4 regions of the Vreelandella sp. L-15 genome follow, and region 1 is predicted to be linked to each of the others. Evidence: predicted binding sites of a transcription regulator. Region 1 holds the regulator's gene; each other region holds the start of a gene.
What was found. Region 1 encodes sigma-54, which starts transcription at its own class of promoters, with help from an activator protein. Its sites were predicted from a motif close to TGGCACNNNNNTTGCTNT; they were not measured.

Region 1 (2,202 bases):
AAGCTATCATTCGAGCGTTAAAGAAACGCCACATTGGCGTATTGATCACCGACCATAACGTTCGTGAAACGCTGGATATTTGTGATATTGCCTACATTGTTGGCGACGGTCACATCATTGCCAGTGGAAACGCCCAGGAAATCCTCAACAACCAGAAGGTTCGAGATGTCTATTTAGGCGCTGATTTCCGCCTTTAAACAGTGACCTGCAGAAGCATTTCTTTTAGTGGCATGCTTATTGCACTTGCACCAAGCCATAACTCGCTCTAGGGTGGAGCTTTCTGATTAACGAGTGGTTCTCAGATGGTCATGAAAGCTTCTCTCCAATTGCGTATCGGCACACAGCTGACCATGACACCTCAGCTGCAGCAGGCTATCGCCCTGCTTCAGCTATCGACGCTGGACCTTCGTCAAGAAATTCAGCAAGCGCTAGATGCCAATCCCATGCTTGAGCAAGAAGATGAGTTTGGCGAGCAGGCTGTCAGTGAGCCTCAAGAGGCTGAGTGGTCCGAGAGCATCCCCAACGAACTCTCCGTCGACAGTGACTGGTCAGATACCTATCAAGACATAGGCAGCCTGGGTGGCAGCAGTGAAGGCCCCGACTTCGAGCGCCAAGCCGCTGGACAAAGCCTACATGGCCACCTGCTATGGCAACTGGCCATGACAGACTTTAGCCCGCGAGAATACGCCATCGCGGAAAGCCTGATTGATGCGCTGGATGCCAACGGCTATCTCACCCAGCCGCTTAATGACATTCGGGAAGGATTAAAAGCCCAAGGCCATGACAGCTTAAGCCAGCGGGAAGTGGAAAATACCCTGCTGCGCTTGCAGCAATTTGAGCCCACCGGCGTCTTTGCCCGAGACCTGCGTGAATGCCTGATGCTGCAACTCGCCTCACTACCTGAGGACACCCCTCTGCTAATGCCCGCCAAACGGCTGGTTCGCCAGTTTTTGGAAGCATTAGGCAAAGACGATATGCGGCTTCTCAAGCGCCGTTTAAGCCTTGATGACGAGCAGCTTGACGATGTCATCCGTTTAATTCGCAGCCTTGACCCACGCCCTGGGAGCACCTATGGCGTTACCGACGACAGCTACATCACCCCCGACCTAGTCGTTCGGCACGACAATGAAGGTTGGCATTTAGAGCTCAATCCAGAAGCACTACCACGCTTGCGTATACAGCCCGACTACGCCAGCTTGATCAAACGCGCAGACAAAAGCCAAGACAACCAGTTCCTCAAAGAGCACCTCCAAGAAGCCCGCTGGCTGATCAAAAGCTTATCGAGTCGCAATGACACGCTGCTACGAGTTGGGCGTGAAATTATTGCACGCCAAATTGGCTTTCTGGAGCATGGCGAAGAAGCAATGAAACCGCTGATTTTAGCGGATATTGCTGAAGCGGTAGAGATGCACGAATCCACCATATCTCGTGTGACCACGCAGAAATTTATTCACACGCCACGGGGCGTTTTCGAGCTTAAGTACTTCTTCTCAAGCCAGGTAAGCGGCCAAGACGGCGGCGACAGCCACTCCAGCACAGCCATTCGCGCCCGCATCAAAAAGCTGATTCAGGATGAGCCCTCAGGAAAACCGCTCTCCGATAGCCGCTTGGTGACTCTGCTTGAAGAGGGGGGCATTAGCGTTGCACGGCGTACTGTCGCAAAATATCGGGAGTCAATGGGCATTCCCTCGTCAAGTGAGCGCCGCCGTTTACGCTAGTTAAGCGGTACGTATGAACAAACTCAACGCAAGGGCTTTGCAATAGCGTAAAAAGGGTTACAATCGAAGTACAGTCCGATGGATAAGGAGCACGTCAATGCAAGTAAACATCACTGGTCATCACGTTGAACTGACTGACGCCTTGCGCGACTACGTTAACGAAAAGCTAGAGCGCGTTGAACGCCACTACGACAACATTACCACGGTGCAAGTGACCTTATCTGTTGAGAAGGAGCGCCAGCAAGCAGCCTGCACACTGCACGCTGCCGGTGCAGACCTTCACGCCGAAGCGCTTGATAACGACATGTATGCCGCTATTGATGCGCTAGCAGACAAAATCGATCGTCAACTCGTTAAACATAAGGAAAAAGCACAAGCTCGCGCCCAGGGCGCTGGTGTGCGTTAACTCAATGACGTTGGAAACCATCCTCCCCCCGGAGCGCGTGCTTTATGACGTTCCCGGGGGCAGCAAAAAACGGGTGCT
Region 2 (2,202 bases), on a different contig from region 1:
CCAGCCGGAAATTGACGCGACGAGCCCGCGTGTCGCCCAACCGGGTCAAGCTGCCATCTTGAATCACTTTCAGCAGTTTGGTCTGCATCAGCAGTGGCAGCTCGCCAATTTCATCCAGAAAGAGCGTGCCCCCTTCGGCCTGCTCCAGCAGTCCGGCCTTGCCTTGCCGCGCGGCACCGCTGAAGGCGCCGGGCTGGTAGCCGAACATCTCCGACTCGAACAGGTTTTCCGGGATCGCTGCGCAGTTGACCTCGATGAACGGGCCATGATGGCGCTCGCTCCAGCGGTGGAGCTGCTTGGCAAAGGCTGTCTTGCCCACGCCAGACTCCCCCAGCATCAGCACGTTGGCATCCGATGATGCCACGCGCTTGAGCAACAGGGCGATTTCCCGCATCACATGGCTTCTGACCTGAAGGTGGTCCAGCGCAGCATCCAGCGCTTGCTCTTCGGCATCGGGGGCGGCCTGGCTGCGTTTCAAGTGTTCACTAAAACGTTTTTGCAGCAGAGCGTATTCGTCCTGCAGCAGCTGAAGGTCGGTCAAATCCCGTGAGCGGCTGACAATGCGCTCCAGCTTGCCGTTGGCGAACACGGGGTAGGCTTCGGCAATGACGCGGCGGCCCGTGCCGGTGATTTGCATTAGCTGAGCGGGCTGTCGAGTGCGGATGACTTCCATGGTGATGGACGGTTTCAGAACACCGGCGGCCTGGAGCTGTTGAACGCTGCTGGAAAGCAGCTCCTCCCGTGATACGCCGTATACCGCCTCGGCACCGGGGCTGATATCCATAATCTGACCGTCGCCGCTGACGATAAAGAAGTGGTCATTGGCGGTTTCCACGATGGTTTGCAGTACGCGCCTGTCGATTTCACTCATGCGTCTTCCTTATCTACCGCACCGGCTTTTGTATCGTTAGATGAACAGGATAATGCAAATATGACTCATTGATTCATTTTTGCATCATTTCATTGGCGTTGCGATTCATTTTTGCATCGATGGGGCGGTAAACCTCCCTATTTATCAGCGCAGGTGACTTGGCATGGTCTGTGCAGTGGTCTGTGTATTGAACTGTGCATCAACGATACATGAGCGGTATGAGCTGGATAAATCGCTGAAGCGCCAGCCCGTCAGGCTGGCCACAATAAATCCAAGGAGAGAGAACGATGTCGGAATTCAATCAGCCGCTGGGCGGCAACACCATGCCACGCTTTGCAGGCCCCGCCACCATGATGCGCCTGCCCACGCAACAGAGCGCAGAAGGGTTGGACGCGGCATTTATCGGCATTCCCATGGATATCGGCACCTCCAATCGCCCGGGTACCCGACTGGGGCCACGCCAGATTCGCGATGAATCGCGCATGTTGCGCCCCTACAACATGGCCACGGGGGCGGCTCCCTTCGAGCGGCTTCAGGTCGCCGATATCGGTGACGTACCCATCAACACCTTTCACCTGCCGAAAAGCGTCGACATCATCACCGCCTTCTACGACGACGTGCTGAAGCATGACTGCATTCCTCTGACGCTGGGGGGCGAGCACACGCTGACGCTGCCGATTCTACGCGCCATGGCCAAAAAGCACGGCCCGGTGGGCTTGATCCATATCGATGCCCACGCGGATGTGAACGAGCACATGTTCGGTGAGCCCATTGCCCATGGCACGCCGTTCCGCCGCGCCCAGGAGGAAGGGCTGCTGGCTCATAACAAGGTCGTGCAAATCGGCCTGCGTGGAACCGGCTATGCCCCGGAGGATTTCGACTGGTGCCGCAAGCAGGGTTTCCGCGTAGTGCCCGCCGAGGAGTGCTGGTACCGCTCGCTGGCCCCACTGATGGCTGAAGTGCGTGAGCAAATGGGCGATACCCCCGTGTACATCAGTTTCGACATCGATGGTCTGGACCCTTCGGTCGCCCCCGGTACCGGCACGGTGGAAATGGGCGGGCTGACCTCTGCTCAAGGGCTGGAAATCGTGCGTGGTGCCGCTGGCTTGAACATCGTGGGCGGGGACCTGGTCGAGGTGTCGCCGCCGTACGACCCCAGCGGCAACACGGCGCTGATGGGCGCCACGCTGCTGTATGAAATGCTCTGCGTACTGCCCGCAGCGCAACGCCGCCCGTAAGCGCTGCCTGCAAAAGTGCCCTGCACCAAGCGCCGACCTGACAAGGCGCGGATGACAATACACAGGAAGAGGAGCGGTGCTCCCTTTCAGGAC
Region 3 (2,202 bases), on a different contig from region 1:
TATCAGCGTGTTGCCAATTAAGTTAGCCAAATGCGCGGCGTATGCGCTTCGCGCCCGATCCAGCGCGGCCGTAGCAGGTGCCAGGCCTGTTCACACAGCGCCCAGGCTTCGTTACGGGATGTGCCTAGATAGCGCATCAGCAGTACGCCGTGGCGCACGGTTACCGCCCAGCGGGGGTTATCCGGCAGCGCTTCGCGCAGTGCTTCAATAGCCACAGCGGCATCGTCAATACCCACCGCCCAGAGCGTGGCCTGCACCGTGGCGCCGCCCTGCCCCCAGCGGCCCGCAAAGCGTGGGTGTGCGGGGTCCAGCGGCTGGCGTTCAAGCCACAGCGGCTTGCCATCCAGGGTTAAGCGAAAGTGCTGTTCGATGCGCCCCGTGACATAGGGCAGATCGCTGGCCGGGCGTCCGAGCGCCATCACTTCCCAGCCTAGGCAGCGGGCATTACCCTGCAGCGCAATATGGGTGCGCTGAGTACCCTTTGAGCCGTTAAACGCGATGGTTTCCTGGGGTAGCCACTCTAAGGTGCCGCCCTCTTCTACCGTCAGCTCGGTGTGCTGCGTCCAGGCCACGCCTTGGCTGTCGGCTTTGTAGAGCTTATTGGCAGCGGGCGTGGTGAGCAGCGCATGGGCACCGCGCTCTACATGGGCGCGGATGGTCAGCGCATCACCGCTCACGAGCCCGCCGGGCGGGTGCAGCACGTAAATGTGGCACGCTTCCTGGCTGCCTTCCGGGTAGAAGGGGCGCTGTACCCGTAGCGGCCCTTGGTGGCGCGCTTGCACTAACCGGGTCACGCCATTGCGGTTGGCAAAACGCAGGGCCAACGAGGCGGCCCAGCGGCGCTCGGCGTCAAAGCGGTGGCCGGAACCAGCAGCGGGTGAGGCAAGTTCGCTCAACATCATGGGGCGCTATCGCTTTCTGGTGGATTCATCATTGCCTTATAAATGCAAAGAATGCGCCAAAATGGTGAAAGGCGCTTTTTTACCGTCATAAAGACCTTTTTTTGAGCCTCAACCCTCTTGCCCAGCCCTCCAATGCACCAAAAATGCACCAAATATGTGCATATAGCCATCACATTGCACCTAACCGGCGAACGGCTGGCGGTGTACGTCAATCCCTATACGGCTGAGGTGCTTGGTTCGCTGGATGACCGGGGAACGGTGATGTGGACCGTTCGCTACCTGCATAGCTTCAAGTTCTTCGGGCAAACCCCGCGCAAGCTGATTGAGATTGCCGCGGGCTGGTCGATTTTGTTAGTCGCCACCGGCATTTATCTCTGGTGGCCGCGCAACGGCAGGGGCGGCGTGGTGAGCCGCTGCTCGATATGAGCTACGCCGACTATGGCCCGCTAGGCCGCTGGCTGGAGTTTGGGATTAACGTTCACTTGGGGCAGGAGTTTGGGCTTATCAATCAGCTTTTCCTGCTGGCGGTATGCATCGCCATCATCGTGATGTGCGTGGCCGCAGGCGTGATGTGGTGGAAGCGTCGCCCATCAGGTGCCATGGGCGTGCCGCCCTTGCCCACCGATAAACGCGTGTTTCGTGGGTTAATCGCCCTTCTCGTGATTGGCGGCGTGCTGTTTCCGCTCGTTGGGGCGTCTTTGATCGTGATGCTGATCATCGACTGGCTGATCGTGCGGCCACTTCAGGAACGTCGCCCCGCTCGCCAAGGCTAACAGGGCGGTGGGCCGACTTAGTGCGCCGCGTGCCCATGATCATGGGCACCTTCATGGTGGCTCCCTTCCGGAGAAGCACCTACTGGCAGCACCTGAAGCTCGATCTCCATCGGCTCGGCGTGCTGGAATTCAAGCGTCACAGGGACAGGTTCACCCTCAACGATGGGAGAACCCAGTTCCATCAACATTAAGTGTAAACCGCCCGGCGCTAGCGTCACGCTCTCGCCCGCCGGTAGCTCAATGCCACCGGGCAGGGGTGCCATGCGCATCACATCGCCGTCCATCTCCATAATATGAATCTCGACACGCTCGGTGATCGGGCTGGTCGCCCCCAGCAGCATGTCATCGCCAGCGCCGTGATTGGTGAGAGTGACAAAGCCACCGCCCGCCCCGGCCCCCGGCGGCGTTGTACGGGTCCAGGGTTGCGCCACTTCAATAGAGGAGTGGCCCTCCATGGCATTAGAGTGGTCGCTGCCATGATGAGCCGCCATCAGCGGCGTGCTCATGAACAGCAGTGCGGTTAACAG
Region 4 (2,202 bases), on a different contig from region 1:
CGTCGGTGGTACCCGCTTTACGCACCGCTTCGGCCCACATGTTGAAGCCGATGTAGTGCGCTTCCATGGGGTCGTTGGTCACCGCCATCTCGTCACCGGTGTGCTCGATCCAGGCGTCGATAAAGTCGTAGTTGGCGTCGGTGTCCACGCTCATGAAGTAGTTCCAGGCGGCCAGGTGGCCCACTAGCGGCGCGGTGTCGATACCGGAAAGCTCCTGCTCACCCACCGAGAAGGCAATCACCGGAATGTCGGCGGCATCGATCCCCTGGTTGGCCAGCTCGCGGTAGAACGGCACGTTGGCATCGCCATTGATGGTGGAGACCACCGCCGTGGGCTTGCCCTCTTCGCCAAAGCGGCGGATTTCGGAGACGATGTTCTGCCAGTCCGAGTGACCAAACGGCGTGTAGTTGACCATGATGTCTTCTTCGGCCACACCGTGCTCATCTTTCAGGAACGCTTCCAAGATGCGGTTGGTGGTGCGCGGGTAGACGTAGTCGGTGCCGATCAGCGCGAAGCGTTCGATACCGACTTCGTTGATCAAATACTCAACGGCAGGAATGGCCTGCTGGTTGGGGGCGGCACCGGTGTAGAAGACGTTTTCAGACGACTCTTCGCCTTCGTACTGCACCGGGTAGAAAAGCAGGCCATTCAGCTCTTCCACCACCGGCAGCACCGCTTTACGGGAGACGGAGGTCCAGTTGCCGAAGATCACATCCACTTCTTCCTGGGCCAGCAGCTCGCGGGCGCGCTCGGCAAACAGCGGCCAGTTAGACGCGGGGTCAACCACCACGGCTTCTAGCTGACGGCCAAGCAGGCCTCCGGCTTCGTTCTGCTGCTCGATGAGCATTTCCACGGTGTCTTTCAGGGTCGATTCACTGATGGCCATGGTGCCGGAGAGCGAGTGCAGAATACCGACTTTGATGGGGGCGTCGTCTTGGGCAACCGCTTGCGCGCTGGCGCCCATCACAGCGGCGGTGATCAGGGCCGTGGCGAAACGGCCAAGGGTACGAGGGTGTGTCTTGCGCTGCAGTGTGGTCACTTGAACCTCCTTGCGCCCCTTATGGTTGGGGCTCGTGTTTGGGGTACCGCGACCAAGCGTTGTCGTTATTGAGGCGACGGGGCACTTGGTGCGTCCACTCGTGGGTCGCGAGTTACAACTCGTATTCACACGTCGCTATACACACTGCAAGGGGTGCGCCAATGTGGAACAAAGGCCACTATTAAAAATACAATCAATCACTTAGCCGTGTACAAAAAACACAACTCAGGCGGCTTAGCACCAAGATGGCGCAACGCGGCGGCGCGCATGCACGATATTCATGCACCAACACGGCGCTTTGCACCACCGGCGGGGATGCACCATAAAAAAAGCGCCCTAGCAGACGCTAGGGCGCTTTGGGGGTACCGCACTGAGCGTTAGTTAGCGGCAGTGGCCGCTTTATTACGACGCTTCTTGAGCAACGGCAGGCCCAGCGACAGCATCGCAATCACCAACAGAGAGAGCGAAATCGGCTTATCGATAAAGGTGGTCCAGTCGCCACCAGAGATCTGCAGCGCCCGGCGCATGGACTCTTCCATAATGTTACCCAGGATCAGCGCAAGGATCAGCGGCGCAGTGGGGAAGCCAAACAGGCGCATGCCCAAGCCCAACAGGCCAAAGCCCAACAGCAGCAGCAGGTCGAAGACGCTAAAGCTCATGCCGTAAACGCCGATCATGCAGAAGATCAGAATCATCGACAGCAGCAGCGGGCGCGGCAGGTCGAGGATTTTAGCGATCAGCGGGATCAGCGGCAGGTTGAGCACCAGCAGGAAGATGTTGCCGATATACATGCTGGCAATCACGCCCCAGAACACGTCCGGACGTTGCTCCAGCATCATCGGGCCAGGGGTGACGCCCATTACCAGCAGCGCGCCCAGCAGTACCGCCGTAGTGCCGGAACCCGGTACACCCAGGGTTAAAAGCGGCACGAAAGAGCCGGTACACGCAGCATTGTTGGCCGCTTCCGGCGCGGCCACGCCTTTGATGTTGCCTTGGCCAAAGGTGTCGCCATCTTTCGCTAGGCGCTTCTCCATGCTATAGCCCAGGAAAGAGCCAATGGTGGCGCCCGCCCCCGGCAATACGCCGGTAAAGAAGCCCAGTACGGAGCTGCGGCCAATCGGGCCAGCAATTTTCTTCACTTCACTACCGCTCAGCTTGAGCGA

Region 2: speB (agmatinase) is a predicted target of sigma-54. The motif match lies at 1,031-1,048, and genes of this name have one in related genera.
Region 3: AC13CY_RS03675 (urease accessory protein UreD) is a predicted target of sigma-54. The motif match lies at 944-961, and genes of this name have one in related genera.
Region 4: urtA (urea ABC transporter substrate-binding protein) is a predicted target of sigma-54. The motif match lies at 1,183-1,200, and genes of this name have one in related genera.

The regions. Positions count from the first base shown of each region.
Region 1 covers NZ_JBSXNN010000092.1:85,462-87,663, forward strand. The annotation lists gene lptB (LPS export ABC transporter ATP-binding protein) at 1-197, shown strand, start outside; gene AC13CY_RS13955 (RNA polymerase factor sigma-54) at 303-1,718, shown strand; gene hpf (ribosome hibernation-promoting factor, HPF/YfiA family) at 1,816-2,124, shown strand; gene ptsN (PTS IIA-like nitrogen regulatory protein PtsN) at 2,129-2,202, shown strand, end outside.
Region 2 covers NZ_JBSXNN010000079.1:54,785-56,986, forward strand. The annotation lists gene AC13CY_RS11705 (sigma-54 interaction domain-containing protein) at 1-871, opposite strand, end outside; gene speB (agmatinase) at 1,159-2,109, shown strand.
Region 3 covers NZ_JBSXNN010000033.1:19,983-22,184, reverse strand. The annotation lists gene AC13CY_RS03675 (urease accessory protein UreD) at 18-902, opposite strand; gene AC13CY_RS03670 (PepSY domain-containing protein) at 1,059-1,328, shown strand; gene AC13CY_RS03665 (PepSY domain-containing protein) at 1,325-1,675, shown strand; gene AC13CY_RS03660 (copper chaperone PCu(A)C) at 1,693-2,202, opposite strand, start outside.
Region 4 covers NZ_JBSXNN010000033.1:11,466-13,667, reverse strand. The annotation lists gene urtA (urea ABC transporter substrate-binding protein) at 1-1,039, opposite strand, end outside; gene AC13CY_RS03625 (tripartite tricarboxylate transporter permease) at 1,417-2,202, opposite strand, start outside.